3 regions of the Streptomyces flaveolus genome follow, and region 3 is predicted to be linked to each of the others. Evidence: riboswitches for the same ligand, from Rfam matches in the RefSeq annotation. Region 3 holds a riboswitch; each other region holds the start of a gene.

Region 1 (3,199 bases), on a different contig from region 3:
GAGGGCCTCGCCGACGGGCCGCGTGAGGGTCTTCTCGCGGGCGAACCGCACCCGCACGGGCAGCAGTCCGAGCCCGTCCACGTGCCCGGCGCGGGACTCGACCTCGTCCTCGATGTGCTCGCCGAGGAGCTGGAAGCCACCGCAGACGCCGAGCACGGGCCGGCCCTCGGCGACCCGGCGCGCGATCGCCTCCGCGAGCCCCCGCTCCCGCAGCCACTCCAACGCCCGTACCGTCCCGCGCGTCCCCGGCACGATCACCAGGTCGGCGTCGGCCAGCTCCTCCGGCCGGTCCACGAACCGCACCACGACACCGGGTTCGGCGGCCAGCGCGTCGACGTCCGTGAAGTTGGACATCAGCGGGACCGCGCAGACGGCGACCCGCAGCACGTCCTCGCCGACCGGCGGCGCGACCACGGACTCCCGCACCGTCCCGCGCAGCGAGACCCTCAGCCCGTCCTCCTCGTCGATCCCGAGCCCGTGCCGGAAGGGCAGCACGCCGTACGTCCGCCGCCCGGTGAGGCCCCGGAGCATGTCGATGCCGGGCTCCAGCAGTGACACGTCGCCCCGGAACTTGTTGACGAGGAACCCGGCGACCAGCGCCTGGTCCTCGGGCGACAGCAGCGCCACCGTGCCGAAGAAGGACGCGAAGACGCCCCCGCGGTCGATGTCGCCGACGACGAGGACCGGGAGCCCGGCGCCCCGGGCGATCCCCATGTTCACGATGTCCGTGCGGCGCAGGTTGATCTCGGCCGGACTGCCCGCCCCCTCGCAGATCACCGCGTCGTACGTGCCCCGCAGCTCGGCCAGGCAGTCGAGCACCGTGCCGAGCAACTGCCGCTGCCGCCCGCCGTGGTAGCCGCGGGCGCTCATCTCCCCGACCGGCTTGCCGAGCAGCACGACCTGGCTGCTCTGCTCGCCGCCCGGCTTGAGCAGCACCGGGTTCATCAGCGCGGTCGGCTCGACGCGGCACGCCTGCGCCTGCATGGCCTGCGCCCGCCCGATCTCGGCGCCCTCGCGGGTGACGAAGGAGTTGAGCGACATGTTCTGCGCCTTGAAGGGCGCGACCTTGACGCCCCGGCGCACCAGCCAGCGGCAGATCCCGGCGGTGACGACGCTCTTGCCGGCGTCGGAGGTGGTGCCGGCGACGAGGAGGCCACCGTTCATGACGTACGTCCCTTCCTGCTGACCCCGCGGACGAGCAGCCGCGCGCCCGCGCACACGCCCAGCGCCAGCCAGCCCACGCGCCGGGACAGCCGTACGGCCCGCTCGATGTCGCCGGATCCGGCCCGGACGGCGCGTCCCGCCGCCCCGTTGAGCACCGGCCGGTGTTCGACCCGGCCGCCGTACGAGAGCGTCCCGCCGAGCCGCACGCCCAGGGCGCCCGCGAAGGACGCCTCCACGGGCCCGGCGTTGGGGCTCGGGTGCCGCGCGGCGTCGGCACGCCAGGCCCGCACGGCGCCCCGGGGGTCGCCGCCGGCCACGGTGGTCAAGGCGGCGGTCAGGCGGGCGCCCGGCCAGCCCGCGAGGTCGTCGAGGCGGGCCGAGGCCCAGCCGTAGCGGCGGTACCTGGGGGACTTGTGGCCGACCATGGCGTCCAGCGTGTTCACGGCCCGGAAGCCGAGCAGCCCCGGCACTCCCGCCACGGCGCCCCACACCAGGGCGCCCACGACCGCGTCGGAGGTGTTCTCGGCGACGGACTCCACGACGGCCCGGGCGATCCCGTCGGCGTCCAGCGCCTGCGGGTCCCGTCCGCACAGATGCGGCAGCCGGGCCCGGGCCGCCTCGACGTCCCCGGCCTCCAGCGCCCGTCCGACGGCGCGGGCCTCCCGGGCCAGCGAGGTCCCGCCCACGACGGCCCAGGCGGCGGCGCCGGTCAGTGCGACCAAGGCGGCGGGGGAGCGGCGGACGGCGCGGGTGGCGGCGGTTCCGAGGACGACGGCGCCACCGGCGCACACGGCGGTGTGCAGCGCGCCCCAGCCGCGGTGGTCACGCCACAGCACCCGTTCCACGGCACCGGCGGCACGGCCGAACGCGGCGACCGGGTGTCCGCGGCGCGGATCGCCGAGGAGGAGGTCGCCGAGAAGGCCGGCGGCGGCGCCGTACGCGAAGACGCGTTCGGCGCGCACGGCTCAGCCGGCCGTGGGAAGGGACAGCGGAAGTGCGTCTCTGGTGAGCCCGGAACGGCAGCCGCGCATGGCGATATGTCCTCACTCAGGGTGTCCACGCCCTGGTTCGACGAAATCGGCGGTGAGAGTTCCTGGCTCCCGGGGCCGTACGTGCGTACTGCCCCGGTGACAGTGGCGGGACCGCGCCGGACTCGCACCGGCTTCCTCTCCTGCCGCCGTAATGGCTCCGGCAGTCCACCACGGCCCGCGAACACCCGTCAACTTGCTGTTGACCTGCGGCGGGGGAGTGTGCGAAGGCCCACACACGGGTGGTGTGCGCCGGCACGGAAAAAGCAGCGGGGCGCGGGACGGTGGAGTCCGTCCCGCGCCCCGCGCACGGTGTGCGCCCTGCCGGTCAGGCGACGATCAGATAGATCCCGTACGCCACCGCCGCCGCGCAGGCCGCGAAGCAGGCGTAGGCGCCGGTGACCGCGAGCACCGCGGAGCCGCCCTGGGCGGTGGCCCGCTCCTGGCGGGAGAGGCCGACGATGCCGAGGGTGAACAGGGCCACCAGAGCCACGGTGGCCACGAGACTGACCCCGAAGACGGAGCCGAGGGCTGCCCAGTCGATTGTCATGGCGGTTCTCTTCCTTCGTACCCGGACGCGGGCTCAGACGGTGGTGACGGCCGACGGGGTCTTGGTGTCGGCGCCGGCGGGCGGGGCCGCGACGGTGGCGGTGAGCTCCTCGCTCACGCCCGCCGGGGGCGGGGTCACGGCGGCGATCGCCGTGGTCACCACGCCGGCCGGCTCGGGCTCCGGCGCGTCGTCGCCGTTGACGTTGGTGTGGTCGACGACCTCGCGCCGGGAGATCCGCCAGATCGCGAAGCTGGAGGCGACCAGGAAGACCGCGACGAGCGCCGTGCCCCAGTCACCGAAGCCGCAGACCCACTCGGCGAGCGCGGCGACCAGGGCCGCGGCCGGCAGGGTCAGGCCCCAGGCGACGAACATGCGGGTGGCCGTGGACCAGCGGACCACGCCGCCCTTGCGGCCGAGGCCCGCGCCCATGACCGAGCCGGAGACCGAGTGCGTGGTG
Region 2 (3,199 bases), on a different contig from region 3:
CATGGCGCAGGTGAGCCAGGGCGGCTGGGCGGCCGTGCTGGACTCGCTGAAGCCGGGGGCGCGGTGGATCGGGGAGAGCCGCCTCCAGGTCAACCCGAACGCCCGTCCGCCACGGGAGATCGCCGCGGGGGCCGACCTGCTGTTCATGCCGGTCACGCCGAGGACCAGTTGGGTGTCGTGGGAGGGGCAGGAACGGTACGCCGTCGTCTACCCGTGTCTCGGCGTGCTGGCCGACGACCACGACCGCCGGCCGGTACCGGCCGCCCTCGGGGCGCTCATGGGTACCGCGCGGGCGGGACTGCTGGTGCTGCTCGGGACTCCCATGAGTACGACCCAGCTGGTCGCCGTCACCGGGAGGGGCCTGGGATCGGTGGGCGGGCATCTGCGGGTGCTGCTGGAGGCGGGCCTGGTGCAGCGGCGAAGGTCCGGGCGGTCGGTGCTGTACGTCCGTACGGCGGCCGGGGAGGTGCTGGTGAAGGCATCGGGGGCGGGCACCGACGAAGGCGGGGAGCCGGAACAGCGAAAGGCCGGGAGCCCGCCCGTACGAACGCCGTGAGGCTGGACCGAGGAGTTCCGTCCCTCGACCGGACGCTCACGCGCCGCAGCGTGAGCTCCTGCTCGGACCCGCACCTCCGGTGTCGTGCTGCCCCGGACGACCAGCCGGGGCGGGATCGTCAGGTCGGAGTCGGGCACGTCGTTCTCCGGGGCGGGCAGCTTCGTCGCCGCGCGCTTCGTCCCGGGAGGGGCCGGGGGCGGCGCCTCCGACATGGCCAGCCCCCGGTGGTGTGCGCGATCCGTGGCCGTCCGGGCAGGCCGGGGCAGACGCCGGGCGAGGGTTCGACGACGGGGCGGTGATCCAGGGAGCGTCGACGAGCTCGTCGACTGCACCGAGTCGCGGGCGGCGAACATGCGGTTCTTCGGTACCCCTTTCACGCCGTGACCGATCGCACGGTCCGGCCCGACGGCGGACTTGATAGCCTCATCGGGCCAGTCGAGCCACACCCGAGGCCAGGGAATCCGGTGCGAATCCGGAACTGACGCGCAGCGGTGAGGGGGACGGGCGGGGCACTACGCCACTGGGAGACCGGGAAGGCGCCCCGACCGGACGAACCCGAGTCCGAAGACCTGCTGGCACCTCCGCACCCCGGCGTGGAGGAACGTCCGTAGGCCAGGCTCCGCGTACGAGCCCCGACCCCAAAGGCATGCCCGTGCTCCGCAGCCCCGCCCTTCACCGCACTCCGGCCCTTCTCCTCTCGTCCGCCCTGCTGCTCACCGCCTGCGGCTCCTCCGGCGACGACGACGCGAAGCCGGAGAGGACCTCTGCCGCCGGCTACCCGGTCACCCTCGACAACTGCGGCCACAAGGTCACCCTGAAGTCGGCCCCGAAGCGGGCCGTATCCCTCAACCAGGGCACCACCGAGATCCTGCTCTCCCTCGGCCTCGCCGACCGCATGGCCGGTACGGCCACCTGGACCGACCCGGTGATGAAGGGCCTGGAGAAGGCGAACGCGACCGTGCCCCGGCTCGCCGACAACAACCCCTCCTTCGAGAAGGTCCTGGACGCCGAACCCGACCTCGTCACCGCCTCGTTCGTGTCCACCCTCGGCAAGGGCGGGGTCGCCACCCGCGACCAGTTCGAGAAGCTCGGCGTGCCCACCTACGTATCCCCGTCCGACTGCTCGGCGGGCAAGGACAACGACAGCGGCGGCGACGGATCGCGCAGCGAGCCGCTCACCCTGGAAACCGTCTACGGCGAGATACGCGACCTGGCCCGCGTGTTCGGCGTCGAGGAGCGCGGCGAGAAGCTCGTCGCGGACCTGCGGCAGCGGGTGAGCACGGCCACCGCGGGACTGGGCGCCTCGGACGTCTCCCTCATGTACTGGTTCGCCAACTCCCAGTCGCCCTACCTGGCCGGCTGCTGCGGCGCGCCCGGCGCCATCACCCGCGCGGTCGGCGCGAAGAACGCCTTCGCCGACACCCATGACGAATGGCCCCAGATCAACTGGGAGACCGTCGCCGACCGCGACCCCGACGTCATCGTGATCGGCGACCTGACCCGAAAGCAGCAGACCGCCGAGACGGCCGAGGCGAAGATCCGCTTCCTGGAGACCGACCCCGCCACCCGCAATCTCACCGCGGTGAGGAAGAAGCGGTACGTCCTGCTCAGCGGGCAGGCGATGAATCCGTCCGTCCGGACGATCGAGGGGATCGAGAAGGTCGCGGCCGGGCTGCGCGACTTCGGGCTCGCCAAGTGAGCACCCGCAGCCTGCTGCTGACCGGCGGCGGCCTGGCGGCGCTGATCGCGTCGATCGCCGTGGCCGTGACGATCGGACCGGCCGACATCTCCACCGGCGACGTGTGGGCCGCCGTCGCGGCCCATCTCGGCCTCGGTGAGAGCACCTTGGCGCCGCTGCGGGACGGAATCGTGTGGAACCTGCGGATGCCGCGCACCCTGCTCGCCGCCGTATGCGGGGCCGGACTCGCGGTGTGCGGCACGGTCATGCAGTCGCTGCTGCGCAACCCGCTCGCCGACCCCTTCGTCCTCGGGGTCTCCTCGGGCGCGTCCACGGGAGCGGTCGCCGTGGTCGTGCTGGGCGTCGGCGGGGGAGCGGTGTCCCTGTCGGCAGGCGCCTTCCTCGGGGCCCTGCTCTCCTTCGGCCTGGTGCTGCTGCTCAGCCACACCCTCGGCGGCAGCACCGACTGGGTCGTGCTGTCCGGGGTGGCGGCCATGCAGCTGTTCTCCGCGCTGACCTCGTTCATCGTCCTCACCTCGGCGGACGCGGAGACGACCCGAGGCGTGCTCTTCTGGCTGCTCGGCTCGCTCACCGGTGCCGACTGGGGACAGGTACTGCTCTGCGCCGTCGCCCTGGCCGTGGTCCTCGTCATCTGCCTCGGGTACGCCCGTACGCTCGACGCGTTCGCCTTCGGCGACGAGGCCGCCGCCGGACTCGGGGTCCAGGTCGCCCGCACCCGCCTGGTCCTTCTCTCCCTGACCGCGCTCCTCACCGCCGCCCTGGTCAGCTGCGCCGGCGCGATCGGCTTCGTCGGCCTCGTCCTCCCGCACGCCACCCGTGCCCTCACCGGCTCCGGGCACGCCCGCCTGCTCCCGGTGACGGCGTTGACCGGAGCCGTCTTCCTGGTCTGGGTGGACACCGTCGCCCGCACCGTTCTCGACCCCCAGGAGGTTCCCGTGGGCGTG
Region 3 (3,199 bases):
ATCGGCATCGGTGCCCTGGTCCCGGCGGCGATCATGTCGATCGCAGCAGCGAACCTCTTCACCCGCAACATCTACAAGGACTTCATCAAGCCCGACGCCACCCCGGCGCAGGAGACCAAGGTCTCCAAGCTGGTGTCGCTGCTGGTGAAGGTGGGCGCCCTGGTCTTCGTCCTGACGATGGACAAGACGGTCGCGATCAACTTCCAGCTGCTCGGCGGCATCTGGATCCTGCAGACCTTCCCGGCCCTGGTGGGCGGCCTGTTCACCCGCTGGTTCCACCGCTGGGCCCTGCTCGCCGGCTGGGCGGTCGGCATGGTCTACGGCACGGCCGCCGCGTACGGGGTCGCCTCGCCGACGCAGGCGCACTTCGGCGGCTCCTCGAAGGAGATCCCGGGCATCGGCGAGATCGGCTACATCGGTCTCACCGCGTTCGTGCTGAACGTCCTGGTCACCGTGGTCCTGACGTTCGTCCTGAAGGCCGCCAAGGCACCCGACGGCATCGACGAGACCCGGCCGAGCGACTACACGGCGGACGCGGGCGACCCCGGCGTCCAGGTGGAGCTGCCCCCGGCCACCGCGGGCACCTCGCACTGATCCCCCGCGAGCGACGGGCCGTCGGAGAAATCCGGCGGCCCGTCGTCGTGCCCGTCGGGCACACTCGGCCCATGGACTTCGCGATCCGGCCGGCGTCACCCGACGAGTACGGGGCCCTCGGCGACATCACTGCCCACGCCTATCTCCACGACGGCCTCCTCGACTTCGGCGGGAGCGACCCCTACCTCGGCGAACTGCGGAACGCGGCCAAGCGGGCCGCCGCCGCGGAGCTCCTGGTCGCCGCCGCGGACGGCCGCGTCCTCGGCGGCGTGACCTTCGTGCCGTCCGGCGGCCCCATGGCCGACATCGCCCGGCCCGGCGAGGCCGAGATACGCATGCTCGCCGTCGCCCACGACGCGCGGGGACGCGGTGTCGGCGAGGCCCTCGTACGGTCCTGTGTCGACCGCGCGCGGGCCGTCGAGGGCTGCGCACGCGTCGTGCTGTCGACCCAGCGGACCATGCGCACCGCCCACCGGCTCTACGAACGCCTGGGTTTCACCCGCACGCCCGACCGCGACTGGAACCCGCTGCCGGAGCTCGACGACATCACGCTGCTCACCTACCAACTGACGCTCTGACACCGGCGCGGCACAACATCTGGGGGTGCTCGCGGAACCCGGCACAAGATGTATGCTCATGCTCGCTGTCGCCGCAGGGGAATCCGGTGCGAATCCGGAACTGTCCCGCAACGGTGTACTTGTGTGTGTTCGCGTACCCGCGTGAGCGCGCACGGGCTTCAGTCCGAGGACCTGCCGACAGTGCGCCCGGCCGTCCCGGTCCGGGTGCCATGACGTCCGGGCCTCGCGGAATGGGCCGGTGGACGCGACGCCGCGTGCGCTCGTGAGCTGCCCCCGCCCTCCGCCTGGCCCCGTGCCGAGCGAGGGAGTGCCCCACGTGACCATCGCGCCAGCCGACCCGGTCTCAGCGTCCGCTGCGACGGCTTCTGCGACCCCCGTGACCGAGGAAGCCGACGGACCCGGTGCCGCCCTGCTGCGGACCCTGACCGACCTCACCGCCGACCTCCCCGACGCCGACCCCGGCCGGGTCGCCGCCGCCGCACTGCGCGGCCGGTCCGCGCGGGCCGACGAGGCGGAGCTGCGGGAGCTGGCCACGGAGGCCGCGGCCGGCCTGATCTCGGAGGACCCGGTCTACTCCCGGCTGGCCGCCCGGCTGCTGACCATCGGCATCCGCGCCGAGGCCGCCTCCCAGGGCGTCACCTCCTTCACCGAGTCCGTCGCCACCGGCCACCGCGAGGGACTGATCGCCGACCGCACCGCCGGGTTCGTACGGCTGCACGCGGCCCGCCTGGACGCGCTGACCGACCCGGCCGCCGACGACCGCTTCGGCTACTTCGGGCTGCGCACGCTGTACAGCCGCTACCTGCTCCGGCACCCGCTCACCCGCAAGGTCGTCGAGACCCCCCAGCACTTCCTGCTGCGCGTGGCCGCCGGGCTCGCGGAGGACGACACACTCCGCTCGGTGGACGAGGTCGCCGCGCTCTACGGGCTGATGAGCCGCCTGGACTACCTGCCCTCCTCCCCCACCCTCTTCAACTCCGGCACCCGGCACGCCCAGATGTCGTCCTGCTACCTCCTCGACTCCCCCAAGGACGAGCTGGACTCCCTCTACGACCGCCTCCACCAGGTCGCCCGCCTCTCCAAGCACGCCGGCGGCATCGGCATCGCCTACTCCCGCGTGCGCGCCCGGGGTTCGCTGATCCGCGGCACCAACGGGCACTCCAACGGCATCGTCCCGTTCCTGAAGACGCTGGACGCCTCGGTCTCCGCGGTGAACCAGGGCGGCCGGCGCAAGGGCGCGGCGGCGGTCTACCTGGAGACCTGGCACGCCGACATCGAGGAGTTCCTGGAGCTGCGGGACAACACGGGCGAGGACGCCCGCCGCACGCACAACCTGAACCTCGCCCACTGGATCCCGGACGAGTTCATGCGCCGGGTGGACGCGGACGGACCCTGGTCGCTGTTCTCGCCCTCGGACGTGCCGGAGCTGGTCGACCTGTGGGGCGCGGAGTTCGACGCGGCCTACCGGGAGGCCGAGGCGAAGGGCCTGGCCAGGAAGACCCTCCCGGCCCGTGAGCTGTACGGCCGCATGATGCGCACCCTCGCGCAGACCGGCAACGGCTGGATGACCTTCAAGGACACCGCCAACCGCACCGCCAACCAGACTGCCGAGCCGGGCCACACCGTCCACTCCTCCAACCTCTGCACGGAGATCCTGGAGGTCACCGACGACGGGGAGACCGCGGTCTGCAACCTCGGGTCGGTCAACCTGGGCGCCTTCGTGACCGGCGGCGACATCGACTGGGAACGGCTGGACGCCACCGTCCGCACCGCCGTCACCTTCCTGGACCGGGTCGTCGACATCAACTTCTACCCGACCGAGCAGGCGGGCCGGTCCAACGCCCGCTGGCGCCCGGTCGGCCTCGGCGCGATGGGCCTGCAGGACGTCTTCTTCCAGCTGCGCCTGCCCTTCGACTCCCCCGAGGCCAGGGACCTGTCCACCCGCATCGCCGAGCGGATCATGCTCGCCGCGTACGAGACGTCCGCCGACCTCGCCGAGCGGAACGGTCCGCTGCCGGCCTGGGAGA

The links. A riboswitch is a leader RNA that binds a small molecule or an ion and turns the genes downstream of it on or off. The one in region 3 is predicted to bind cobalamin.
Region 1: it holds a riboswitch for cobalamin, as region 3 does, so the genes downstream of both, ACIRG6_RS32145 (cobalamin biosynthesis protein) here and ACIRG6_RS10465 (ribonucleoside-diphosphate reductase subunit alpha) in region 3, are expected to answer to the same signal.
Region 2: it holds a riboswitch for cobalamin, as region 3 does, so the genes downstream of both, ACIRG6_RS07905 (ABC transporter substrate-binding protein) here and ACIRG6_RS10465 (ribonucleoside-diphosphate reductase subunit alpha) in region 3, are expected to answer to the same signal.

Annotation. Positions count from the first base shown of each region.
Region 1 covers NZ_JBIWKU010000013.1:179,657-182,855, forward strand. Annotated here, with positions in the region: gene ACIRG6_RS32140 (cobyric acid synthase) at 1-1,164, opposite strand, end outside; gene ACIRG6_RS32145 (cobalamin biosynthesis protein) at 1,161-2,126, opposite strand; cobalamin riboswitch at 2,233-2,380, opposite strand; gene ACIRG6_RS32150 (hypothetical protein) at 2,521-2,742, opposite strand; gene ACIRG6_RS32155 (inorganic phosphate transporter) at 2,776-3,199, opposite strand, start outside.
Region 2 covers NZ_JBIWKU010000002.1:566,649-569,847, reverse strand. Annotated here, with positions in the region: gene ACIRG6_RS07910 (ArsR/SmtB family transcription factor) at 1-556, shown strand, start outside; cobalamin riboswitch at 972-1,147, shown strand; gene ACIRG6_RS07905 (ABC transporter substrate-binding protein) at 1,203-2,255, shown strand; gene ACIRG6_RS07900 (FecCD family ABC transporter permease) at 2,252-3,199, shown strand, end outside.
Region 3 covers NZ_JBIWKU010000003.1:206,553-209,751, forward strand. Annotated here, with positions in the region: gene mctP (monocarboxylate uptake permease MctP) at 1-594, shown strand, start outside; gene ACIRG6_RS10460 (GNAT family N-acetyltransferase) at 666-1,172, shown strand; cobalamin riboswitch at 1,225-1,365, shown strand; gene ACIRG6_RS10465 (ribonucleoside-diphosphate reductase subunit alpha) at 1,489-3,199, shown strand, end outside.